2 linked regions of the Chroococcidiopsis sp. TS-821 genome follow. The protein of the gene in region 1 binds, or shares a complex with, the protein of each later gene. Links are inferred from orthologs where the notes say so. Each region holds a gene or a part of one and is shown on either strand. Other genes may lie near its edges.

Region 1 (17,006 bases):
ATATAGCATGGATTACTACAACGCTGTAAGGAAAGTAGCACTTTTATTTTTTATCAATAAGTATAATCTCACACATTAAGTAAGCTTACTTAGTAAAACCATCCGAGTATCAAACCATTTCTACAACAGCACGAGCAATTTCCATAACCCAAATGCGTGCTGCTATAGTAAACACAGGAATTGCGTTAACCTCGGCTTGGCTCAACTGGCGGATTTTTTGATATCCCTGTATAAATGATTCGCGAATACTAACATCTAATTCCCACCGATAGACCGTATGCACAAACTTAGCAATATCAAAAGCCCGCCAACTGTAACCACATTGGTTAAAATCAAATAGCGCTGGTTGAATGAAAGTCACCAATGCAAACTCTGTAAGTTGATGGTGTTTGAGATAACGCTAATTCAATTAACTCTGTTTTGATTTGAGTGCTTAAGTTGAAAAGATAATCAATATCACTTCTACGGTGCGGAAATAACGCAGCGATCGCATCGATTGACCAATATATAAAGATACTCGCAATTGAGTTCAGGACGGCTAACTTAATTGCGGCTAGGGTTCGCCACCCATAACGGCAAACGTGCAAAATGTAGTGTCAACTTTGTTCAGCTTCGACTAAATAAGTATCATTAAGACCGCGTTTATACAGCTTACACTTTTGTGGTTTCGCTGGAGGATAATGGCATAATATCTTTTCAATTAAAGCTTCTCCTGAAAGAAGCGAATGTATAACAGCAATTCGATCGCTCGTGCTCAACTATTAGCAATCAGCTATTAGTCTATTTTACTTTAGTACTATTTAGTTAATAAAAATCACAAACTGTATCAGTAGCTGCATTTATCGTGTATATCAAATTATAAGATTAAACCGCAGTTAAGGTTATCGATTCGGCAAGATTAACTTTATATAAAAAATTCCGGTTTAGCCTGATTTTAAAAGTGTAGATAACAACGAAAGGAAATACGGGAAGAAAAATATGCTTAAGTGGAGTTCCCTGCTGTTGAGTGCAGCACTGCTGGCGGCTCCGTTATCGGGTTGTAGCCTGTTTTTATATCCCAGATTATCAGCCCAAGAAGGTGGCACAGCATCAGGGGCGGTATTGAATCGAGTCAAAACCCGTGGCAGGTTATCGTGTGGCGTCAGTGGGAATTTACCAGGATTTAGCTATGTGACTCAACAAGGCGAATATAACGGGTTAGATGTTGATATTTGTCGGGCGATCGCCGCAGCGATGTTTGACGACCCGCAAGCAGTAGATTTTCGCAACCTCAACGCTAAAGAGCGATTCACAGCCCTACAAGCAGGCGAAATCGATATCCTCAGCCGCAACACCACCTGGACAATTAGCCGCGATACATCCATCGGGTTAGAGTTTGCACCTACCGTGTTTTATGACGGTCAAGGCATGATGGTCAAACAAAATAGCGGCATTAAAGATTTAAAAGGCTTGCAAGGCAGATCCATTTGCGTCCAAACAGGAACCAGTACCGAACAAAATCTTGCTGACCAAATGCGTAAGTTAGGAGTTAAGTATACACCGATCGTCTTTGAAGACGATAAAGCAACATTCGCCGCATATCAACAAGGACGCTGTGAAGGAGTCACGAGCGATCGCTCGCAATTAGTCGCGCAACGCAGTGCCCTACCAAACCCTGACGAACACGTCCTCTTGGATATCGTTATGTCCAAAGAACCACTCGCACCCGCAGTGAGAAACAACGATCCGCAATGGTACGACACCGTAAAGTGGGTCATCTTTGGATTAATCGAAGCAGAAGAACTCGGAATTACGTCACAAAACATCGATTCTTTTGCAAATAGCGAAGATCCAGTCGTACGACGCTTACTCGGAACCGAAGGCGATTTAGGGCAAGGGTTAGGACTAACAAATGATTTCATAGCGCGGGCAATTCGCGAAGTTGGTAACTACGGCGAAATCTATAACCGCAACCTTGGTCCTCAAACACGCCTTAATCTCCCACGCGGTCAAAATGAGTTGTGGACTGAAGGTGGACTACATTATGCACCTCCCTTCCGGTAAAAGAAGCAAGGGAGCAGGGGAGCAGAGGAGCCTGCTCCGTGCGGGAGTTTCCCCCGTTGAGGCAACTGGCGTGGGCAGAGGAGAATAAATAATGACAAATGAGGGTTAACTCAAAACTTATCACTTACCACTAGCCACTAACTACTAATCAATCTTCAAAGCAAATTAATGACAACACAGCGTCCACGGGTTACGCGCAATGCACCCAAGTTTCAGGATTTACTCAGAGATACCCGATTTTGGCGAGTCGCTGGACAAGTTATTGCTGTATTGCTGTTTTTGTTGTTGGTGATTCTGGTCATCGATAACGTCATCTACAACTTGCGAGCATTAGGCATTCAGCTAGGATTTGGGTTTCTTGGTTCGCAAGCTTCCTTCGACATTGGTGAAACGCTCATTTCCTACAATCCGGCAGATAGTTACGGTCGAGCGATTTTAGTTGGACTGGTTAACTCGCTACGCGTCATTGCAGTAGGACTTGTTTTAGCAACAATTCTAGGTTTAGTTGCCGGAATTGCCCGATTATCAAATAACTGGTTAGTGCGGCAATTAGCACTAGTGTACGTTGAAACGATTCGCAATATACCGCTACTTTTACAACTATTCTTTTGGTACTTTGCGTTTTTCTTGCAATTACCAAATGTTGCTAATCGCATTACGCTTCCAGGTCCAACTTTTTTATCCAGTCGCGGACTATATTTACCCTGGATACAAGGAAGTGCGGGCGCGGGAGTATGGTTATTGTTACTCGCGTTAGGGATTGTGGGAGCGATCGCGCTTTGGCAGTGGCGAACGCGAGTTATGCAAGAACAGGGCGTTCCTGGCAATCAATTCTGGTGGGCTTTAACACCAATCGTTGCGGCGATCGCGCTTGCGTACATTATCAACGGTGCAATTCCCTTCAGTATTACATTGCCCCAACTAGTAGGAACTGAGCAAATTGAAGGCGGACTGCGCTTATCGCCCGAATTCGGAACTTTGCTTTTGGGACTTGTGGTTTATACCGGAAGTTTCATCGCCGAAATCGTCCGCGCCGGAATTCAAGCCGTTCCGCAAGGACAGTGGGAAGCCGCACGCGCTTTAGGACTCAAACCAGGAAGAGTGATGCAAAGTGTTGTTTTACCCCAAGCTTTGCGCGTAATTGTCCCGCCATTGACAAGTCAATACCTTAACCTGGCGAAAAACTCTAGTTTAGCGATCGCGATCGGTTTTCCTGATGTTTATTTTGTTGCGTCAACAACGTTTAACCAAACAGGACGTGCAGTAGAAGTCATGTTTCTGATCATGATTACCTACCTCACAATTAGTTTAATCATTTCACTGGCGATGAACTTGTTTAACCGCACCGTGCAATTTAAAGAACGATAACGCGCTAAAAGTGTTCGCGCTCATAATTAGCAAGCATTATTAAAACACTTTCTTCTACTTCACTCAACGAGAGTTACAAAGAAATTCTCCCCTGCTTCCTCTGCTCCCCTGCTTCCTCTGCACCTCTGCACCTCTGCACCTCTGCTCCCCTGCTTCCTCTGCTCCCCTGCTCCCCTGCTTCCTCTGCTCCCCTGCTTCCTCTGCTCCCCTGCTTCCTCTGCACCTCTGCACCTCTGCTCCCCTTCTTCCTCCAACCCCTCACCCTATGCAAACAGAACTACCTCCTCCTATTGCCCCTCCTATAAGTCGCGCTTCCTCGCCTTGGGAATGGATGCGTGTCAATTTATTTAGTACTTGGTACAACGTCATTCTGACGATTGTGTGTACCGTCGTCATTGTTGTCGGAGTTAGTAATTTATTGCGCTGGGTATTTGATATCGCCCAGTGGAATGTCGTTGCCACTAATTTACAGTTGTTCTTTGTCGGTAGATTTCCTCCCGAACTTTATTGGCGTGTTTGGCTATCGCTGGGAGTCCTTGCAGGTTTAGCCGGAATCGCTTGGGGTTTTAGTCGCAAAGATGCACGATGGTTCAGTCGTTCTACGTTGATTGCTTTGGGTATTATCTTCGCTGCTGTCATCTTGCTACCACTGCCTTTATCATCGCGGTTGTGGTTACTGGCGATCGCACTTGTAGCAACAGTTGGCTATACAATCGGGCGGCAATTACCAGCTAATTTTAGTGGTTGGTTTCCCGTCGCGTGGGGCGTTGCGTTTCTCGTTGTCTGGTGGTTAATCAAAGGTGGTTTAGGGTTAGCACCTACCCCAACAACGGTTTGGTCAGGACTACTATTAACATTACTTACTGCAACAACAAGTATCATTCTTTCATTTCCTTTAGGAGTGTTACTCGCCCTTGGAAGGCAAAGTCCGCTTCCGGTTGTACGCGGTTTATCAACTCTCTATATTGAAGTCATCCGAGGCTTACCATTAATCGGCATTTTGTTTTTGGCGCAAGTGATGCTACCTTTGTTTCTCCCGCCTTGGTTCCGCGATTTAGACCGAGTACTACGCGCGATCGCCGGACTTGTCTTATTCAGTGCTGCGTATCTCGCTGAAAACGTTCGTGGTGGTTTGCAAGCCGTTCCACGCGGACAAGCCGAAGCTGCTAAAGCTTTAGGACTCAGCGCACCTCTAACAGTGTCCTTAATCGTGTTACCCCAAGCCCTAAAAGCCGTGATTCCCGCAATTGTTGGTCAGTTCATCAGCTTATTTAAAGATACTTCGCTCCTTGCACTCTTTGGCTTACTCGAACTTACTGGAATCGCCCGTTCGATCTTGGCACAACCAGAATTTATCGGACGCTACGCCGAAGTTTACTTATTCATCGGTTTAATCTACTGGATCTTCTGCTATGGAATGTCGCAAGCTAGCCGCAATCTCGAACGCAAGTTGAATGTTGGTCAGCGGTAGCAGCAATTCCAATTACCTATTACCTATGACCTAACACCATCTAAGGAAAAACAAAACAATGACGCAGCAGACTATTACAACACAAACAGATTCTTCTTCGCCACAAAAACCTGCAATTATCGCTCAGAATGTCCATAAGTGGTACGCCAGCAACAAATTTCACGTTCTACGCGGTGTCAGTCTTAATGTTCACCGAGGTGAAGTTGTTGTCGTTATGGGTCCATCTGGTTCAGGAAAATCAACGTTTATTCGCACGTTCAATGCTTTAGAAGAATACCAACAAGGCAGAATTGAAATTGATGGCATTGAACTATCCCACGACTTACGCAACATCGATGCAATTCGTAAAGAAGTCGGGATGGTGTTTCAACAATTCAATTTGTTTCCCCATCTTACGGTACTCAATAACGTCACTTTAGCCCCGATTTGGGTACGCCGCTGGCCAAAAAAAAGAGCCGAAGAAGTTGCGATGCAGCTACTCGAAAGAGTTGGAATCTTAGGACAAGCGCATAAGTATCCTGGTCAACTTTCTGGCGGTCAACAACAACGAGTCGCAATCGCCCGCGCTTTGGCAATGCAACCAAAAATTATGCTCTTTGACGAACCAACATCCGCCCTCGATCCAGAAATGGTAAGAGAAGTATTAGATGTGATGCGATCGCTGGCACGTTCGGGAATGACGATGGTGGTCGTTACTCACGAAGTTGGTTTTGCCCGCGAAGTTGCCGATCGCATCGTCTTGATGGATAGCGGTGTTATTGTCGAAGAAGCTACACCCCAAGAATTCTTCCAAAATCCGAAAGAAGAACGCACGCGCAAGTTTTTATCTCAGATTTTGTAATTAAGCATTTATTCATCAACAATAAAAAATGGGCATTTCTTCAACGATTGAAGAAAGCCCAAATGTAAAGATGAATAACTCTTCGGTAATTTTGCCTTGCCAGAGTTGAAGATAATTTGCTGCAAGGCAAACGGTGATTAATATATTTAGTTTATTTTTCTATTGCTCGCTCGACTAAGAAGTAAAATTCTCAAGCAATTAAATGAGTTAGTTGCGTTGAATAGTTTGAGATTGTCGCAAAATTTGGTATTAATCTTTAGCTCATCGTCGCTGAACTGCGGTCGTATGTGTTGCGGAAGCTGGGATTTACTTTACCTTGAATGTCTTGAATATAGTCAAGATATTCGGCTCCGTCTAGACCCATCTCAGATGCGGCACGATTCAGCATCGCTTGCTGACGATTTCTGATGAGGTGATGATGACGCATCATTAAGGCACGGGCTTGATCTTGAGTAGACATACTGGCTTCCTCTTTAAATAATTTGTTTGCGTTTTTGCTTTACAATTTTACTATATCAGATAATTCTGTAGCTAAAAATACAAAATACCCTACTTTAACAAAAATTTACAATTTTCCTGCAAGTTTGAAGATGCGATCGCAACAAACCGGCTTTGTATGACTGACTCCTTCTAAGCTTCCGACGAAGTGCATACACCACTACTAAGGCACGCAGAAGCCGCTGAATTGAGGAGATGGCAGCAAAGTCAAGATTTGGACATTGATGCAGATGCAGAAGCAAGCGACAAAAAAGCTTACTGAAAGCAGTTCTCTAGTCTTGGCAATGCTCGCTAATAGCTTTAGTGATAGCTAAGCATTTAACGTAGTAAGTAGACAAGCAAATTAGCTGACACAATACTTTTTATAGACGAACGGATTTTGACGAATTATGTTTGATGCACTTGCTGACCGTTTAGAGTCTGCCTGGAAAAAACTGCGGGGTCAAGACAAAATTACCCAGTCCAACATTCAAGATGCGCTGCGAGAAGTACGTCGCGCACTGTTGGAAGCAGACGTTAATTTACAGGTAGTCAAAGACTTTATTGCTGAAGTCGAATCTCATGCACAAGGTGCTGAGGTGATTGCAGGAGTACGACCCGATCAGCAGTTCATCAAAATTGTATATGAGGAACTTGTGCAAGTCATGGGGGAAACGAACGTTCCCCTAGCACAAGCAGATCAGCCACCAACAATTGTCCTGATGGCTGGTTTACAGGGAACTGGAAAAACGACGGCGACAGCTAAATTAGCATTACACCTACGCAAGTTAGATCGCAGTTGCATGATGGTAGCTACCGACGTTTATCGTCCTGCGGCGATTGACCAGTTAGTGACGCTAGGTAAGCAAATAGAAGTACCCGTGTTTGAAATGGGAAGTGATGCTAACCCTGTGGAAATTGCACGTCAAGGCGTCGAACGCGCAAAAGCCGAAGGAGTAGACACCGTCATTATTGATACAGCTGGTCGCTTACAAATTGACCAAGACATGATGGCAGAGTTAGCCCAAATTAAAGAAACGGTGCAACCCCATGAAGTTCTACTTGTTGTAGACGCCATGACAGGGCAAGAAGCGGCGAATTTGACGCGAACCTTCCACGAGCAAATTGGAATTACAGGGGCAATTCTGACGAAACTGGACGGCGATAGTCGAGGTGGCGCAGCGCTATCAGTACGTCGGATTTCTGGTCAACCGATTAAGTTTGTTGGTGTTGGAGAAAAAGTAGAAGCACTTCAACCGTTCTACCCCGATCGCATGGCGTCGCGAATTCTGGGAATGGGAGATGTCTTGACGCTGGTTGAAAAAGCGCAGGAGGAAATCGATCTTGCAGATGCTGCCAAGATGCAAGAAAAAATTATGGCAGCAAAATTTGACTTTACCGACTTCCTCAAGCAGATGCGGCTGCTGAAAAATATGGGTTCGCTGGGCGGCATCATGAAGCTGATTCCAGGCATGAATAAGTTATCGGAAGATCAACTCAAGCAAGGCGAAACACAGCTAAAGCGCGCCGAAGCAATGATTAATTCAATGACCGCGCAAGAACGCCGCGATCCCGATCTACTCGCCAGTTCTCCAAGTCGCAGAAAACGGATTGCCAATGGTTCGGGTTACAAAGAAGCCGATGTGAGTAAGTTAGTGGGCGATTTTCAGAAAATGCGATCGCTGATGCAACAAATGACGCAAGGCGGGTTCCCTGGAATGCCTGGAATGTTCGGTGGCGGTATGGGTAATCCTCTCGCTGCCGCTGGTAATCGTCCCTCAGCCCCTGGCTGGCGCGGCTACAGTGGCGGTGGTACAGCCAAGAAGAAGAAAAAGGAAAAGAAGAAAAAAGGGTTTGGAACTCTTTAGGGGTGAGTTATAAAACGTTCTGCAATTCAAAACTGTTAATGCGGATGGCGAGACTCGAACTCGCAAGGCGTAAGCCACACGCCCCTCAAACGTGCGTGTCTACCAGTTCCACCACATCCGCTTGCGACTAATTATAGATAGTAGCAGATTACGCGCAATTTCGTTGCAGATTTACTGTATGCTGAAGCTACGCGATCGCACTGCCGCTATAAAGAAGTTCTAGGAGTTAGCGAGAGCAATTATTCTAGCTGTTGGTGTTGCTGGCAAATGCACTTTTCTAAAATACTCATCGCCAATCGGGGAGAAATTGCCCTGCGGATCATCCGTGCTTGTGAAGAAATGGGAATTGCGACCGTTGCGGTTCATTCGACCGTCGATCGCGATTCCCTCCACGTCCAACTAGCAGATGAGGCGGTATGCATCGGCGAGGCTCCGAGTAGCAAAAGTTATCTCAATATTCCCCGCATTATCGCCGCAGCTTTAACGCGCAATGCGACGGCGATTCACCCTGGGTACGGATTTTTAGCCGAAAATGCCCGATTTGCAGAGATTTGTGCGGATCATCAAATTACATTTATTGGTCCCTCACCCGAAGCAATTCGCGCTATGGGCGATAAATCAACAGCGAAAGAAACGATGATTCGCGCCGGCGTACCGATTGTCCCTGGTAGCGATGGATTACTCAAAGACGAACTCGAAGCAAGTGCGATCGCGCGTCAAATTGGCTATCCGGTAATCGTCAAAGCAACAGCAGGGGGAGGCGGACGTGGCATGCGTCTTGTCCGCGACGACAGTGAAATCACTAAACTCTTTTTAGCCGCTCAAGGCGAAGCAGAAGCTGCTTTTGGTAATCCTGGCTTATACCTGGAAAAATTTATCGAACGTCCGCGTCATATCGAATTTCAAATTCTCGCAGATAGCTACGGCAACGTCATTCACCTTGGCGAACGCGATTGTTCGATTCAACGCCGTCACCAAAAATTATTAGAAGAAGCACCTAGCCCCGCACTCACTCCTGAACTCCGCGAAAAAATGGGAGAAGCTGCAGTTAAAGCTGCGAAGTCAATTGATTATGTGGGTGCGGGAACGGTGGAATTTCTCCTTGCTCCCAACGGCGAATTTTATTTCATGGAAATGAATACGCGGATTCAAGTCGAGCATCCAGTTACCGAAATGATTACTGGACTGGACTTGGTGGCTGAGCAAATTCGCATCGCCCAAGGGGAAAAACTGCAGTTGACTCAAGACCAAGTTGTTCTGCGCGGTCACGCGATCGAATGTCGCATTAATGCTGAAGACCCCGACCATGACTTTCGCCCGTCTCCAGGTCGGATCAGCGGCTACTTACCGCCAGGTGGTCCCGGCGTGCGCATGGATTCCCACGTTTACACCGATTATCAAATTCCTCCCTACTACGACTCCTTAATTGCCAAATTAATCGTTTGGGGACCAGATCGTGCCAGCGCGATCAGACGAATGAAACGTGCTTTACGCGAATGTGCTCTAACTGGTTTGCCCACAACAATTAACTTCCATCAAAGAATCCTAGAAACACCAGAATTTTTACAAGGTGACGTTTATACGAACTTTGTCGAACATGTCATGTTCTCGCGGGGAAATTAGAGGTCAAGGGTCAGGATTTCTAGCGCAGAGTTGAGTCAGGAAAATTCTTTCCAAAAATCAAAACTCACGCCTAGCCACTATTCACTCGCGCCTCATCCCTCTTTATCAGTGCAAACGCGTTGCCATTGTGAGTAATCCTTGTTGACCTAACAGTAGCTCGCGCAGTAAGCTGACAATCCCTAGCCAAATCACAGGAGTAATATCGACTCCGCCGATTGGTGGTACTAACTTACGCAAAGGCGCTAAAAAGGGTTCAGTGGTTACAGCAATGACGTTAAAAGGAAAGCGTTTGAGATCGACTTGTGGATACCACGTCAGAACGATGCGAAAGAGAAATAACAAGATCATCAGTCCCAATATAGAACCAAGAATCCAATTCGTTAGAGTAACAGCGCTCATATTGGTTTAACGGCGAAACGACTCAGAAATTGACTGCTAGGGTGCAAAAGTATCTAACTATGAAAGAAGTACTCAATCAAGAATGACCAAGAATGACATACTTTATTTTAAATTTTGTAAATATTTTGTATTTTAACTAAAAAAGGCTTACTGGCGGCGCGTAGAAAAATCGCAGTTAATACAACTATTTCCACTGCAGCTCATTCTTACTTGTCAAGGCAGTGCGTTAATCTAAGACATAAAACAGTATGCGATGAACTTCTCAATGGTGTAACAGAAGATTAAAATTAAGATCGAAGTGTGCAAAAAGGTTGCGAATCTATGACACCGTCGTTAATGAATTTCTTTTATAGTTTGCTGGCTGGACTTTTAATTGTTGTTATTCCAGCAACAGTAGGTTTGATTTTTATTAGTCAAAAGGATAAAATCCAGCGTTCATAATAGATTTAAGGGAGTCGCAATGACTCCCCACAAATTCAGTAACGCGTGCTGTAGTTGTGTCATAGATGTGTAGCGAGTAGAAGCGAGTAGATAAGTTGCATAGAAGCACAGATTTAATTAATATCGATTGGCAGTATGCAACAAAAACAATGCCCAGATCCCTATGGTGATTTTTGGCTGGACTCGTTAGGATAAGACATACTTGAGAGAATAGAAATGGTTAACTTTGGACTAAATTCAGCGAGTATCCTGGGCATCGTCTTAGCTGTAGCTGGTGCAGGTCTATATTTTCTGCGCTCAGTGCGTCCAGAGCTATCGCGAGACCACGACATTTTTTTCGCGGCTGTCGGGCTATTGTGCGGTTTTATTCTTTTATTTCAAGGCTGGCGATTAGACCCAATTTTGCAATTTGGTCAATTATTACTCACGGGTTCAGCAATCTTCTTTGCGGTTGAAAGTGTCCGATTGCGGGGTGTTGCAACTGAACAAGCAAAACGCAACACGCGAATTGTGGATGAAGAAAGACCAGTTAGCCCCGTTTATGAGTATCAAGCCGAGTTAGACGAGCTTGAGCCACTTTACGAAGAACGCCCTACAATTAATCCCAGAAGAAGAATTCAGGGCACAAAAGAAACGCGCCCAGCAAGAACTACCGAATATGAAGACGAACTCCGGCGTAATTCTACCGATGATTACGATGACGAGCCTCGGCGTCGGTACTCGAATCGCGCTAGTAGTTCTGAGCGCTTAGCACCTGCAGATAGACCAACAAAGCGTCGTCGTTCTCCTCGTCCGACAAGTCCAACAAGCCGTTCAAGCGTTGAGCGCCCAGAAGTTGATGAGTGGGGATATCCCAAATCAGATAGTAGCTGGGATGATGTCGGTAGCAGCAGCACGAGTAGACCCTCACGTCCTACAAGAAGTAGTGACTCTTCGTGGGAAGACAAGGATAGCTCGAATACAGTAGCTCGACCGACGACCAGAAAACGCCGTCCTGCGCCTGCGCAAGGTACGTCTCGAAGAAGAGAGGACGATATTGAAGCAACGCCAACCGATTATGTAGATTACAAGCCCGTTGATGCCTCAGATAGTGACTTTGATAATCCAGTCAGGTTTGACGAACCTTAGAAATTTATAGGTCAAACTCAAGTCATAGGGCTATACTTATCAATTAGCTATTAGCGCTAATGGTAGTTGCTAATTGATAGTGCTGCAAACAAGTATGGTCAAGTTGTCCCTGAAAAATAATAAAATTCTGAATGTCAACTTGGGTAGGGGCATTGCAGTAGACTTGAGGTGAGAAAATTTTTAGCAAAATGGGGACTTCGGCACTGGATTAATCTTTGTCTGGGTTCGGGGTTATTGCTTTTTGCGATCGCGTGTACTCCTCTCGATCGCCCCAGCATTCCCGCTAGTTTGAACAGCCGATATACTGACGAACAACCAGCATTGAGTGGCGATGGTCGCTACGTCGCTTTTGTTTCAAATCGTGATGGTAGTCGTCATCTCCTCTTATATGACTTACAAGCGCAGGTTTTGCTACCTTTACCAGGCTTACAAGACCGCCCTGAAGTTATTGCCGAAAGCCCCAGCATTAGCTATACAGGACGCTACATTGTCTGTATTATTAATGACCAAGGAAGACCGAGTTTAGTCCTCTACGATCGCGTAACTCAACAGCGACAATTTCTCAGCAGATGGTATCAAGGATGGATTCGCAATCCTAGCATTAGTCCTGATGGTCGCTACATCGCAGTTGAAAGTAGTATTAATGGTCAGTGGGATATCGAAGTCCTCGATCGAGGTTCTAGGATTGAGTTAGATATTCCTGATGGCGTTCCTATTGAGGAGCATAAATTACAGACGTCTTCCGACTAAAGTCAAGGTTACCTAAACAAATTGTACTTTTACATACTAAGCTAAGAGACCTGAGGGAGTAAGGCATACTTTGCTCGCAGTCGATGCAAGTAACTCTTGTGGTTCTCGTTGCGAATGCACGCGCAATCGCATTCAGGCTTGTCTTGCTGCAAACCCTAGTCAAGCACTTCTAAACCTTAGCTTTTTATCATTCATTTGTGAAACGCTTCGTTACTCTACTAGCAACCATCCTAGCGCTGACGTTAATTTTAATAGTATTGAGTAGTTATGGAAGCTCCGCCCGCTTGCTAAGCTTCCCCTCAGAGCCAAGTGGAAGAAGCCTGAATAGCCCTGCAGCTGAACTCACCCCGCGCGTCTCTGGAAGATACATCGTCTTTAGTTCAGATCGCTTCGGGCGTCAAGATATTTATTTATTTGACATGGTTAGCCGCAAATTAGTTGACTTACCAGGATTAAATTCGTTTGATGCGATCGCCTCAAGTCCTGCTATATCTGAAGATGGTCGGTACATTGTATTTGCTAGCAATCGTCAAGGAAAGTCTGGCATCTTTTTGTACGATCGCGAAACTCGCCAGTTAAGGAACTTGACAACTAACTTGCAAGCCGAAGTCCGTAACCCGACAATTAGCGCTGATGGCAATCGAATTGCCTTTGAATCCAGTGCTAACGGACAGTGGGATATTCTTATTTACGATCGCACCGGAAAACCAATTAATATCCCAACTGAGCCACAATAAAAAGAGATGGGAAGCACAGAAGCAGAGGAAGCATGAGAATGCATCTTTTCACTACCCCCTAGTCACTAGAGCCACTAACCACTACCTTCTCACTTCTCACCCCTCTTTTGCTGTACTGATTCAATCAGCGATCGCACTTCTTCGGTACCTGTCGATGGTTCAAAATGAAGTGGGAATTTACCGCGAATGAGCATTTTGAAACCAAGCGGTGTAATTCGTAATAAACCTTTGAGATCGCGAAAGTAATCGCCAACCACCTGAAGCACAAACTTCGGCTCGTTAATCCAGCCGCCTTGTTTTACCAGTTCAATTAATCCTTTGCGGTGACGAATCGGGATACTATCTGGTACTTCTTTGTTCGCTAAGATTTCTTGTTTGATTTTGCTAATTTGATCCAAAGGTGCAACATCCATCGGACACACACTATTGCAGTAAAAACAGCGCGTACAGCCCCATACACCTTGAGTACCAATATTATATTTTTCCAAGCGCGTTTCAGTTTGAGTATCGCGCGAATCTGCGACCATGCGGTAAGCTTTGGCAAGCGCGTGCGGACCGACGAAATCTGGATTAATTTCCCGCGCATTGCATTCGGAATAGCAGGCGCCACACATAATACAATTACCCGTTTGATCGAGGCGCGATCGCTCTTGTGGAGTTTGTAAAAATTCGCGTTCTGGTATTTTTCTAGCGCTCGTACTGATATAAGGTTCTACTGCCTCTAAGTGATTCCAAAAACTTGTCATATCTACCACTAGGTCTTTAATGACTGGCATATTTCCTAACGGCGCTAGAATAATTTCTGGAGTTGCTCCATGACGACCCTCAATACTTTGTAATCTTTGAATTTCACTTCCAACGTTTTCCTTACACGCTAAAGCAGAACGTCCGTTAATCCGCATTGCACAACTGCCACAAATCGTATTGCGACAATTTTTCCGAAATGCTAAACTTCCGTCTTGTTCCCATTTAATGCGATTTAGGCAATCCAAAATTGTATTACCTGGTTCAACTTCCAATTGGTATGTCTGGGCTTGGGGCGGAGAATTTTCTTTTTGTCGAATAACTTTAAAAATAACTTGCATCTTTACAAAGCCTTACAAATTTTTCTGCGTATCTCTAAAATTAACGAGCTTACCTAGCATTTACTTGCTAGGATTTCTGGCGTTTACTTGCGACACGCTGGTATTTAATGGGTAAATTGGGCGTTACTTCTAGTTTAAAACCAATCTTGGAACTCTAGTTAGCTCAGCCCTTCTACCTATCTAATAGTGTTTTGCTTTAAGGTTGAGATAAAGAGATGCATAGAGGTACGTACAGAAGGAGAAGGGAGAATTGTGATTCGTGATAACTATATTTTTCAGTTGGTATCACTAAGGTTAAGTGGTTGGTTTGTCATAATTTGTCAATGACAAACTGCAACGTTGCAAAAATATGTCTTAAGAATTATGTGTCTGGGCTTGACACAATATGCTCGCTAGGATTGAGTACCTTGCAGCTAAATCAGTAAACTGCTACCTGTTATTTGCCATACAGACGAAAAAAACCGAAGAAGAGCCATCTCAGTTTAAGCTTTTATCTCAGTAATCGATGGTTGCCTCACTGGCAGAATAAAAAATTTTAGGAATTGCAAAAAACTTTACTCATTACCTCAATGCTTTGTCACTAAAATAAAAATTGTATGCAAATATAATTAACAAAGGATAAGATGTAAATATTCCCAGATCATTTTGCCAAAAAGTAGAGAGAAGAGGATATATTTTTTATAATGTGATTGTTGTAAAAGACAACGAAACCAACTTGGAGAACGTAAGGATTTATAAGTGCGATGACTGAAACCGCAACTGCACCATTAACAGGAAAAGCATTACTGCAAAAGGTAAAAGAATTATCCGACTTACCAAGACGAGAAAGAGCAAAGCGCTGTGGTTATTACACAATAACCAAGAATAAACAGACTCGCGTTAATCTCACAGATTTTTATGATGCATTATTAGCAGCGAGGGGAATTCCCTTAAGTCCAGAAGGACCAAAAGATGGACGCGGTCGCGAACCAACGTATCGTGTTAGCGTTCACAAAAATGGTCAAATCGTCATAGGTGCAACTTACACTGAGGCGATGGGACTCAAACCAGGAGATGAATTTGAAATCAAGCTAGGATACAAGCACATTCACTTGATTCAACTAGATAGTGATAAAAGTGCTAGCCAGGATGAAGATGATGACGAAGATGAAGAATAATGTTTTTCAAAAAGAGTAAGGCTTATTCCTCAATACCCGAAACATGACTTTTAGCCTAACCTTTTTATTAATCTTCAATCAAAAAAATCTGGCAATTTAACAGCGGTTTTGAACGCTCACCTTAACTATACAGCGCATAGTTTGATGATAAATTTGGCAGCTACCCCAGGCTCATTACTACGAGTAATAGGCTTTTTAATTGCTTGGGCTGGGTGTTGGTTGCCAATAGCAATTCCGCTGTTTGTCGCGCGCGATCAGTCAAAGACATTAGCTGCGCAGAAACTTCCGTTATTAGCCTCGCTGTATCTAATTGCTCCAATTGTGCTTTGGAAAGTGAGCCAAATCACAAATAGAAATTTTTTAGATTATGGCGTAGTCTGGAATTTTGCAATTCTGCGATCTTTAGGTGAAGGTTTAGCGATCGCAGTCCTTAGCATCGCTATCTTGTTTGCAATTCAAACACTTTTGGGCTGGGTGAATTGGCAACAGATATCTCCAAAACAAATCATGAGTGTCGTGCTACCGACATTAGTTCTAGCGCTATGGGTAAGTGCTACCGAAGAATTAATTTTTCGGGGTTTTATGCTGACACAAATGCAGCAAGATTACCCATTGTGGCTCGCCGCAATTATTTCTAGCGGAATTTTTGCGGGACTACATCTTGTGTGGGAACAACGCGAAACTGTACCTCAACTCCCTGGATTGTGGTTGATGGGAATGGTGCTCGTGTTAGCGCGAGTCATTGATAATGGAAGTTTAGGCTTAGCGTGGGGATTGCACAGCGGTTGGGTGTGGGCGATCGCATCTATCGACACAACTCAAGTCCTCGCTTACACCCAAAAAGTTCCTGACTGGATAACAGGAAAACACAATAAACCCTTAGCGGGAATTCTCGGAATTATTTTATTAATGGCAACAGCAGGACTTTTATTGGTAATGGGTAACTGGTAATTGGTAATTGGAAATACCGCTTGCGCTATTCATAAGTTAGTTTTTAACTCTGACCTCTGCTACAGCACTCAAAATTGTCACAGGATTTAAGGGCGTAAACCGCGTTAAGTCCGCAATTGGTACAGATCGCGATAGCTGTACTTGCAACATTTGATAATGCCATTGTTGATGTTTGAGCCAATCTAAAGCGATCGCAAGATGTTCTACCGTTGCTAAAGCAAGGACAATAACACCATTGGGAGAAAGGCGCAAAGCTTCTAAAATTGCCACTAAATTACCGCCACTTCCACCAATAAAAACGCGGTCTGCGGTGGGAAGTTGCGATAAAACTTCTGGCGCACTACCGCGAATCGAAACAACATTCTTTACACCAAAGCGATCGCAATTTTGTTGAATTAATGTTGTCCCTGCTGCGGTTTTTTCGATGGCATAGATGCAAGATGTCGGAAATAAACGGGCGATTTCGATCGCAACAGAACCCGTACCCGCGCCGATATCCCAAACAATTTGTCCAGGTTGTAGCGCTAATTCTCCCAAAACTAACACGCGCACTTCGCGCTTGGTCATTAATCCTGGGCGATCGCTAAAACTCAAAAATACCCGATCGGGTAAACCAAACTGTGGTAGTGTTGCTAAATCCAAGTCTTGGGCATGATTTTGACGCAGT
Region 2 (10,319 bases), on another replicon or contig:
CAGTTGGCTATTGGCATTATCACTGATCGACCTTGATACAATGACGCTACCAGATCGCTTGACAAAATCAGGATTAGTTGTCGGTTTGCTCTTTGGCGTCATCGCCAGTTTAATCGTACAAGCCCCTGTCGAGGGGGTCGCGTATCAGTTCATGTCGCGTGTCGTTGGCGCAGTGTTAGGAATCTGGATGTTTGATGCGATCGCGCTATTCGGTTCGCTAGCACTAGGACAAGCAGCAATGGGCGCAGGAGATGCTAAATTAGCTGCAATGTTGGGCGCATGGTTAGGGTGGAAATATCTCTTGTTAGCGGGGTTTCTAGCGTGTGCTATTGGCGCATTTATAGGTGGCGGGGCGATCGCCTTAGGTATCCTCTCTAGACGGCAGAAAATGCCTTTTGGTCCCTTTCTCGCGCTAGGTGCAGTCATTGCCCTCTTCAGTGGCGATGCGATTCTCGCTGCCTATTTCCGGTTAATCTTTCCGGCAATTTAATTTATTCTCCTCTGCGTCCTGTACTCTCTCCGACTGCCTCAGTTCTGCTAAAATCTCTGTGTGTCATGGATCACGCTAAGAACCACAAGCAGGCGCTGGGAAGCTGAGTTAATGTGTCAATTGTTAACGGCGCACGATATTCCTGCGCGGGTAGTTGACTTGGGAATAGCGTCATATTTTGGCAGCGGTAGCCCAGCTGCGTTACAAGTCCACGCTCAAGATCGATGGGCAGCGCTACTTTTACTCAGCCCGATTGAAGCCGAGGACGATGATACATCGTCTAGCGAATAGTTGGAATACCAAGATTTTTGGGGTTAGGCAATTATCTGAGTTTTCACCCTCTGCCTTCTTGCTTCCTACCCCTCGCCACACCATCCAAAACTAAAAATTATAGGAGTTTATTTCCAAGCGGCTCCTGACTTGATTAATATAAATATTGCTACTCAAAATATGGCAAAGTTTAATGTCTCTGTTTGATTGGTTTGCAAATCGGCGAAAGTCTGGTCCTATTAGCCAGGAACGCCAAGAGCGTGACATTGCTGATGGGTTGTGGAGTAAATGTGCGGCTTGTGGAGTTTTGGCGTATACCAAAGACCTGCGAGCTAATCAAATGGTCTGCCCAGAGTGTGGACATCACGTACGGGTAGATAGCAACGAACGCATCCGACAATTGATCGACGCGAATACCTGGCAACCACTCGATGAGTCGATCGGCCCAACCGATCCGCTACAATTTCGCGATCGCAAAGCGTATAGCGATCGCCTCCGCGAAACGCAGGAAAAAACTGGGTTAGTCGATGCTGTCCAAACAGGTTTCGGGCAACTCGATAAATTGCCTGTCGCTTTGGCAGTGATGGACTTCCGATTTATGGGCGGTAGTATGGGTTCGGTTGTCGGCGAAAAAATTACGCGCTTAATCGAACGCGCCACCCAAAAGCGCTATCCCGTAATTATTGTTTGTGCATCGGGTGGAGCAAGAATGCAAGAGGGAATGCTCAGCCTCATGCAAATGGCAAAAATTTCCGCTGCCTTAGAATGCCATCGCGAAGCTCGACTTTTATACATTCCTGTTTTGACAAATCCAACAACCGGTGGAGTCACTGCCAGCTTTGCCATGTTGGGCGATATCATCATCGCCGAACCCAAAGCAACGATCGGATTTGCTGGTCGCCGCGTTATCGAACAAACGTTACGCGAAAAGTTACCAGAAGAGTTTCAAACTGCAGAAGATTTATTGCAGCACGGCTTTGTCGATGCGATCGTGCCGAGAACTCAACTGAAAAAAACGCTAGCACAGCTAATCGACCTGCACCAACCCGTCGCCCCTACGCATCACCAGATATTGCAACTAGAAGCAATTGCGTTAACGGCGAGAGAAGGATGAGTGGCTAGTGATGAGTGATGAGTTATGTTCGCGTAGCGTGCCAAAGGCATTTATTAAAAGAATCTTAATAACTCAACACGCCTCGGCTTCCCTGCTGGAAAAACTCAGATTCTTATCAAAAGTAAACAAATTGCTCAGTGACATGATATTGATATTAGAGCAGCTTAATCTCTAACAGTCACTTAACAATCATTCATTATGGGTTTTGCAGATGTGTCCATTGCAGAATTAGCAGCGGACTACAACCTCACAGTAGAAGAAGTGTTTTCTTTGTGCGAGCAACTGGGTATTGCTTACAAGTCGTCTAAGACTCGTCTGCCCTTAGAAGATGCCAAAGCAATTATCTCCCACATTAAGGAGAAAGAGACAGATTCTCAAACAGAGACTTCTACATGATATTGCGTCAGAACTTCCTTGTACGAGTGTCGCGTATCTTCAGGTGCAAAGCCCGTAACTGGCAAGCGCCATCACAACTCAAATGAAATGTGATGAGGAAGAGATTAAGCTATCGCTTATAAAGCTGTGTTGAGGTCGAAATTTTTAAGAGGAAACAATGTTTAAAAGATTGATCGGGCTTGCGGTGGCTACTATATTGCTGACATTTGGTGTCATTGTCGGCAAGGCAGCCGCAGTGGAACTAAGCGAAGCTGTGCGAACAGTACCGCTGAATGACCAAGGCGATACCATGGTGCTGAGCCTCAAACAAGTCCAAGAAGGGAAACGCTTATTTAACTTTGCTTGCGCGCAGTGTCACGTTGGAGGTGTCACTAAGACAAACCAAAACGTAGGGCTAGACCCCGAAACACTTGCTTTGGCAACCCCACCCCGCAATAATATTGAGGGACTTGTGGATTACATGCACAACCCCACTACCTATGACGGTGAAGAAGAAATTGCAGAGTTACACCCTAGCACCAAGAGTGCGGATATTTACCCAGCAATGCGGAATCTTACCGAGGATGACTTAGTGGCGATCGCAGGTCATATTCTGCTCCAGCCCAAAATTGTCGGCGATCGCTGGGGCGGCGGCAAGATTTACTACTAAACTCTTGTCAACAAGCGATTAGCTTTTAGCCATTAGCTAACCAAAGCAAAGCTAAGAGCTAATTGCTTTTCTGTTATTTAGATTAACTGCAATTTTTCTCACGAGTATCTCAATTTCTAGCCATTCACCCTACCGTAATCGCGTTTCAATTTAAATAAATGTTAAGTACAAGCTGCGTGCGCCGTGTAATTATAATTTGGTCTATCGTTGTCGTTCTATTCCTACAGATTACTTCTCCCGCTCTTGCTGCTGTTGACCCTTATCTCGCGCGCTATTTGCGTCTTACTGAACCAATTGCCTTAGAAGTTGACGAACAAGGCACTACCCGCGAGTTTTCCCTCGAAGAAATATCACAAGGCAAAGTACTTTTTGAGAACAACTGCCTAAACTGTCACGTAGGCGGCGCAACACTCCCAGATCCCCAAACCTCACTAGCACTGAATAAGCTAAAAGGAGCCAACCCTCCCAGAGATAATGTGAATAATCTTGTCGCCTTTCTCCGACAGCCAATGACCTACGATGGCTCGGAAGAAACATACTGGTGTCGCCAAGTACCTGAATCCTGGATGTCACAAGAGGAAATAGAAAGCTTAGCCGCGTTTGTTCTTACAGCAGCACAAAAGGCTAAAGGATGGGGTGCAGAAGAGTTCTAAGGCATTTTTGTGTCACATCCAGTGCGTTTTTTGATTTTTTATAAGAAAAAATGTATCTATGACAACTTGTCGTACTTGGTGTTTGTTTTTATTTAAAATTAAATAGCGACGATAAACCTCTTTGGAGAAAACTATGAAATTTATTGCTGCAACTTTGCGGCGCTTCGGTACAGTTGTATTAGCACTCGTACTCGTTGTCGGTAGCTTTGCGTTCTTTGCTCCTACAGCAGCGGCCGAAACTTACCAAGTTAAACTAGGTTCAGATAAAGGAATGTTAGTTTTCGATCCAGCAAAACTAACAATTAAACCTGGTGACACAATTGAATGGATAAACAACAAAGTACCTCCCCATAACGTTGTCTTCGATGCAGCCAAGAATCCCACTAAGAGTGCAGATTTAGCAAAAAGTCTGTCTCACAAGCAGTTGCTCATGACACCAGGTCAACAAGTTAAAACCACCTTCCCAGAAGATGCACCTGCAGGCGATTACACCTACTACTGCGAACCCCACCGCGGTGCTGGTATGATTGGCACCATCACTGTTGAAGGCTAATCGTGCTACTTGCGAGTTGCGTGGTATAAATTAATTTCGCACGAGATAACTTCATATCAATGCCTCAAGAGCCACAACATCAACTCTTGGGGCATTTTGATTGTTGAATAGCATAGAGTGGCTCTTCTCCCAGTTTTGGGCTACCGCGTACGTATCCCCTAAATACACCCTAGTGCGCCTTTGGCAGTATTATCCCGTGGTAGCAACTGGCGTGGATTTAAGAGGCTGAAGTTGGTATAGTTACTCAGCAATAACACTCTTTCAATACACTTTCACACCAACTCGTTGCTAAATCCATCCACTAGTTAGAAGATATAAAGTTAAAAATTGGTTATTGTGGTTGCCAGTTTCGCACAACAAAACGCATGGTTCCTATTCGAGATAATAATCCCACGTCAATTACGCCTTACGTTACCTACGGGCTAATTGCGGCTAACGTTCTAGCCTTCTTATATGAAGCAAGTCTATCACCACAGCAACTTGATGCCTTTTTCCATTTAGCGGCAATTGTCCCGCGCGAACTATCTGCTAGCTTTGCCGGAATTCCCGTAAATCAACCTGTACCAGAGTGGGCGACTTTAATCACATCGCAATTCCTCCACGGTGGGCTTTTGCATCTAGGAGGAAATATGCTGTTTTTGTGGATTTTTGGCAATAATGTCGAAGACCGTTTGGGACATTTTAAGTTTTTGTTCTTCTACCTAACTTGCGGCGTTTTAGCAGGCTTAGCGCAGTGGTTCTTCTCGCAAGGTTCGTCAATTCCTTCGTTGGGTGCAAGTGGCGCGATCGCAGGCGTGATGGGTGCATACATTATTCGCTTCCCCACGGCTGAGGTGTTAACGCTCATTCCCTTAGGATTTTACTTTCCGGCAGTGCGACTTCCCGCGTTTTACTTTCTCGGTTTTTGGTTTCTCCAGCAAGCTGCGTATGGCTTTGCGAGCTTAGAAGCTCGTACTAATATTGGTATGGAAAGCGGTGGAATTGCCTACTGGGCGCACGCTGGTGGTTTCGTCTTCGGTGCGATTTTAGGTCCACTCTTAGGCTTATTTAAAGACGATTCGCAGCAAGAATATCTCTAAGCACAGAATGTAAAGGGAAAACACTTTCCTTTTACTTCTGCATCAAATGGGGCAAAAAATATAGATTTAAAACTTAGCCTTTATTACCGTTCATTTCAAGAAAAAACACGCTGGTAACTGCTTAAAGATTGCATGCCAGCAATAAAGGATTTAGCTTTTAGCTATCATGAATAATTAGTGGTGGTAAAGCAGCAGACGATACATTAGCATTTGTATTTGATGAATAGGAAGCAAATCTGTGGTACCACTGCGAGATAATAACCCAACATCGATCACTCCCTATGTAACCTATGCGCTAGTTGGCGCAAATATATTCATTTTCTTATATCAAGCTACGCTGTCACCGCAAGAACTACAAGCATTTTTCAATCGCGCAGCAGTTGTACCGTGTCAACTCTCATCAACCTGTCCTGTTCCTGTCGATCAGGGCATTCCCGAATGGTTGACGCTCATTACATCGCAATTTTTGCACGGCGGTCTGCTGCATTTAGGCGGCAATATGCTCTTTTTGTGGGTGTTTGGTAACAATATTGAAGATCGTTTAGGTCATATCAAATATCTGATTTTCTACCTCAGTTGTGGTGTTTTAGCGGCATTAGCACAGTGGTTTTTTTCCCAAAATTCTACGACTCCGATGGTAGGTGCGAGTGGCGCGATCGCTGGAGTCATGGGCGCATACATTCTCCGCTATCCTAAAGCTCAAGTATTAACTCTCGTTCCTATCGGGTTTTTCATCACAACATTCCGCATTCCGGCGTATTTCTTTTTAGGATTTTGGTTCGTTCAGCAAGCATTCTACGGTATAGCAAGCTTACCTGCACGCACTAACATAGGAATGGAAGGCGGCGGTGTTGCCTACTGGGCGCACGCTGGTGGTTTCGTATTTGGCGCAATTTTAGGTCCGATGTTGGGTTTAATGCGGCGCGATTAGGTAAAGGGGTAAGGGATGTGCCTTACCCTGCTAACCATTCACGACAGGAAATCCTTTGCAATTGCCTTCAGATAATACGAGCAAATGAACGCAAATCGCACACAGCAAATTGCCAGCATTGTCGAAAAACGCCGTCCTTTGGCAGATAAAATTGCAACAACAGCAGCAAATTTAGCAACGCTTTCGCAAGCACTACGAAATCTCGAAGCGCATCGCCAACACATTCTCGCGCAAGTAGATGATGAGAGTAGCTACGGACGGTTGCAAGAAATTGATTTAGCGTCAATACAGAATAACATTGCCATAGAATTGCGATCGCTAGCGCAACTTCAGCAACGTTTTGCGCGCAATACACTCAATATTGGCGTAGTAGGACGCGCCCGCCAAGGAAAAAGTCGATTCCTGCAAAGTTTAACAGGATTGACCGCCGCTGAGATTCCGGATGGCGATCGCCAACATTGTACAGGAGTACGCAGTACAATTCATCACAATCCGAGTAGCGATATTTACGGAGAAGTGTGGTTTCATTCAGAGCGCTCGTTTTTGGAGGAAGTCATCGCGCCTTATTACGAACAGCTACGTTTAGGCGCAAAACCAATTACACTTACAGAGTTTACAAGTAAACCGCTACCACCATTACCGCGCGAACTACCTGGATATGCTGAACCAGGGGCAATGTACGAACATTTAGGCAGGTATCACGCCAATATCGACAAATACCGTCACTTACTGCGATCGCCTTCGCCGCGTAAAATACCCAGAGAAGAAATTCGCGAATACGTCGCGCAAGATACAACCGATGGTCAGCGCGTGTTTTTCAACTATCTTGCAGTTCGGGAAGTGAAAATCGTCTGTAGCTTTCCGCACGCAGATGTTGGACAAATTGCCTTAGTTGATATGCCAGGATTAGGCGATACTGGCGTTGGCGATGCAGAAAGACTTGTCAAAACCTTAGGAAACGATGTCGATGTGGTATTGTTTGTACGGATGCCAAAATCCTCCGGTGACTACTGGGCGGATGTTGATGTCCGGTTGTATGATACTGCACGCGCGGCATTAGTTGACTTACCACTCGAATTGTGGTCGTTTATGGTGCTAAATCGCACCGCTGCTGACTCGAAAAACGGCGATAACTTCAACAACTGCAAAGACTTAGCCGACACATTAGCCGAAAAACACATCAAAGTAGTCGATTGTGCGATCGCAAATTGTGCCGATCCTGCGGCGGCAAACCAAGTTTTAGACCAAATTCTCGACTATCTGGCAACGCATATTACAACTTTAGATGAGAAGTATGCGACCTCTTGCCAAGAGCGATTACTGCAACTTCAGAATACAGTAAATATAGAGCTAGAAAAAGCCAACAAAGCTTTAGCCCTAGCAGTCGGTGAGAATTGGTTTCCTTTATTCGTCGAATTGTTTGAGCAATTATGGAATGAACTAACAAGTGGTTTAGAAGCACTGCTACGACATCTCAAAGCACAACGCAACGAACAAAATAGCGATTTTAAACAACAAGTCGCCACCGCAATTGCTGCGTGTCGTCAGGATACCGGAATTCCGAGTATCGAGCAAATTGAAAAACGACGCGATCGCACCGGTGGTTATCCGAATGCTTACTACCAGTATATGCACGAAATTCGCGCGCATCTATCGCAGCATTTTTTAGCTTTGGATGTTGGTTTACAGCGATCGCTAACGCGAGTAAAGTCACAAGTTGCTGATGTGTTAATCCATCAAGCGCGGTTAGGCGGTATAACTTCGGCAACAGGTGTGGAATTTTTACAAGAAATTGCGCAGCAACTACCCGATACTTTACCAACGTTGAAACTGGGATTTGAAATCTTAGCAGAGTTTGAGATTTCCTATCGCGGGTTGATTCAACATCGAATTCGCAAGCATTTGGATGGATTAACACCCGATGAAACAACGTTGCAACTTTCTAAATCGCCTTCGGCAAAAGAAATTTTATCTAACCTAAAAACACTTCATGCAGAAGCGGTGTATGGCTGCGAGACGGCGTTAGAAGACTTACTCAGCGAACCTAGTTTAGCAGCGTTTGCAATCGTGGAAGAGTTTGTCGATCGCATTCTTCGCGCAGAAGGGGCAAAATCAGAATGGCGGATCTTTTTAGAAGAAGCAAGGGCGGAAGTTTGGCAAGCGGAGTTTATGGCTTTAGGCGATCGCACGCGACTGCGACGGGAATGGTTTGATGCGATCGCGCGCGCTACGGCGGCGAATCAATCGAATGCGATGCAGTTTTTGGGTTAGATTCGGGGCGGATAGAGGGCACGATGTTGCGATTATTGGGTGTAGGTATATAGAGGAAAGATGAGGGTTGATGCACGAAATTAAAATTACGATGTTGGGTCCTAGTGGGGTGGGTAAGACGACTTTACTGACCGCAATTTATGAGCAATTCGAAAGTAATATTGGGAAAACGAATTTACAACTTACACCTGATGAAGAGAGTTCGGCGATTCTACAAGAAAGGTTAGTGGAACTAAAAACTTTACTCGACGATTTTGAAGCAACTGGGGGAATTCAAGGAACCGAAGGCGAACCGGAAGAGTTGCGATCGTTTATCTTTGGTTTAGGGCAAAAAGGTCAAAAACCTTCTTTACAATTACATTTTCAAGATTATCCTGGTGGCTATCATGCAGCAAAAGCCACACCAGAAAAAAGACAATTTGTCAAGAGTTTACTGACTGATTGTGTCGCGGTTCTCATTGCAATTGATGCACCAGCATTGATGGAACAAAACGGTAAATGGCATGAATTTATTAATCGTCCACAGCAAATGACAGATTTATTCAAAACAGCGTATCAAGATTTAGATTCACCGCGATTAGTCATCTTTGCGCCCGTAAAATGTGAAAAATATCTCCAAAGCGAAGCGTCCGCTAAAGAACTTTTGCAACGCGTCAGAGAAGGATATAGCAAACTTATCGACTTATTTAACTCAGCCAATCTACTTCCTAAAGTTGCTGCGGTGGTGACTCCGGTACAAACAGTCGGTAGCGTCGTTTTTTCCAGAATTGATACAAACAATAGTACACCACATTTTCGCTTTCGTAAAATTAGCCACGACGCCGTGTATAATCCACAAAATAGCGAACAACCACTAAGATACTTATTGCGGTTTATCTTAAAGTTGCATATCGACACGCGATCGCGTAGTTGGGGAATATTTAGTTTCCTCCGCGATTGGCTAGGAAGAGACTATCATCTCAAGCAAGCCGTTAGTCAATTTGCCAGTGAGTGTAAAACAAACAATGGCTTCGCCTTACTTCAAGGAGAAGACTTATTAAAAATTAGCTAAAACCTCCAAAATCTCTCCCTATCTCTTATCCTTTGTGTCTTTGTGGTTCGTTGGTTCGTTTCAACAAGATTACTATTTACACATTAAATATTATGAACTATGAATATCTACATCCAAAGTCGCGGTGTTCCTCCAGACGATGATTATTGCTGGCAACCCGAAGTACCAAATATTCTCAAAAAAAATCGTATCAATGACTTAATTCAAAGCGAATCACCGTCAGTAATTTTAGCGCGGTTTGATAGCACACTCCTCCTACTCATCACCAGCTTAGAATCAAGCGAAAGAAAAGATTTTCAAGGACGTACAATCCGAAATTCTGTGGCTTGGGTAGGAGAAGATACAGAAGCAAATGAAAAAAAACTACGCGCGATCGCAGCGTGTGCTTTACGCGATGAACTGCGAGAAAATTTAAGAGCAGAAATTGACAATGCCGTAACTTTTGGTAGTAACAACGGTTTTCAAGTCAACTTCGATGCCTTAAGTCATTTAGCAATTGAAGAAGTTATTAGCGTACGCAACTTTCCCGCCAATTTAGATAAAAAACTTGGCAAAAATTCAAAACAGCAACGCGACGAACTTGCTTACGAACTCGAACAACACAATTTACCAAAAGAAAATGCGCCCTTACTTGTTGTCACAGGTATTAAATCCGAATCAACTTTAATGGCAGCCGGAGTGTGGCGGGGGTTATCTAATCTCGTACAAACAGGAGGATGGAAAGACCCTTATAAAAAAAGTTCCACGTCCGAAAAAACAATTACGAGCAGTCACTCGAAAAATCAGAAAAACAATCACTTAGTTTTACTCATTTTATTACTCGCAGGCATCGCGATCGCAATTCTACTTTTATTTGTCATTG

What was found.
Region 2: the proteins of accC (region 1) and accD are in contact, whole or in part, in a solved structure (PDB 8UXZ), measured with the Escherichia coli proteins. The link is inferred for Chroococcidiopsis sp. TS-821 from one-to-one orthologs.

What each region holds. Positions count from the first base shown.
Region 1 is NZ_MVDI01000001.1:270,458-287,463, forward strand. Bases 7,656-10,513 are described here. They hold accC (acetyl-CoA carboxylase biotin carboxylase subunit), read left to right. Parts: upstream 7,656-8,335; coding sequence 8,336-9,691; downstream 9,692-10,513. Other genes in these bases: ffh (signal recognition particle protein), read left to right, coding at 7,656-8,068; B1A85_RS01325 (YggT family protein), read right to left, coding at 9,797-10,090; psbX (photosystem II reaction center X protein), read left to right, coding at 10,412-10,513. Also shown: B1A85_RS01275 (hypothetical protein), read right to left, coding at 110-361; B1A85_RS01280 (amino acid ABC transporter substrate-binding protein), read left to right, coding at 979-2,043; B1A85_RS01285 (amino acid ABC transporter permease), read left to right, coding at 2,212-3,411; B1A85_RS01295 (amino acid ABC transporter permease), read left to right, coding at 3,677-4,882; B1A85_RS01300 (amino acid ABC transporter ATP-binding protein), read left to right, coding at 4,941-5,723; B1A85_RS01305 (hypothetical protein), read right to left, coding at 5,980-6,183; more of ffh, read left to right, coding at 6,611-7,655; more of psbX, read left to right, coding at 10,514-10,531; B1A85_RS01335 (Ycf66 family protein), read left to right, coding at 10,748-11,659; B1A85_RS01340 (TolB family protein), read left to right, coding at 11,828-12,409; B1A85_RS01345 (TolB family protein), read left to right, coding at 12,637-13,146; B1A85_RS01350 (succinate dehydrogenase/fumarate reductase iron-sulfur subunit), read right to left, coding at 13,236-14,231; B1A85_RS01355 (AbrB family transcriptional regulator), read left to right, coding at 14,975-15,388; B1A85_RS01360 (CPBP family intramembrane glutamic endopeptidase), read left to right, coding at 15,533-16,339; precorrin-6y C5,15-methyltransferase (decarboxylating) subunit CbiE, read right to left, coding at 16,376-17,006. UniProt on the Escherichia coli protein: This protein is a component of the acetyl coenzyme A carboxylase complex; first, biotin carboxylase catalyzes the carboxylation of the carrier protein and then the transcarboxylase transfers the carboxyl group to form malonyl-CoA.
Region 2 is NZ_MVDI01000013.1:20,755-31,073, forward strand. The notes cover bases 1-2,913. They hold accD (acetyl-CoA carboxylase, carboxyltransferase subunit beta), read left to right. Parts: upstream 1-953; coding sequence 954-1,874; downstream 1,875-2,913. Other genes in these bases: B1A85_RS21215 (A24 family peptidase), read left to right, coding at 1-490; B1A85_RS21220 (putative signal transducing protein), read left to right, coding at 551-781; B1A85_RS21230 (translation initiation factor IF-2), read left to right, coding at 2,073-2,270; psbV (photosystem II cytochrome c-550), read left to right, coding at 2,428-2,913. Outside these bases: more of psbV, read left to right, coding at 2,914-2,919; photosystem II cytochrome PsbV2, read left to right, coding at 3,078-3,572; petE (plastocyanin), read left to right, coding at 3,706-4,125; B1A85_RS21250 (rhomboid family intramembrane serine protease), read left to right, coding at 4,491-5,204; B1A85_RS21255 (rhomboid family intramembrane serine protease), read left to right, coding at 5,443-6,135; B1A85_RS21260 (hypothetical protein), read left to right, coding at 6,220-8,406; B1A85_RS21265 (Rab family GTPase), read left to right, coding at 8,477-9,457; B1A85_RS21270 (hypothetical protein), read left to right, coding at 9,557-10,319.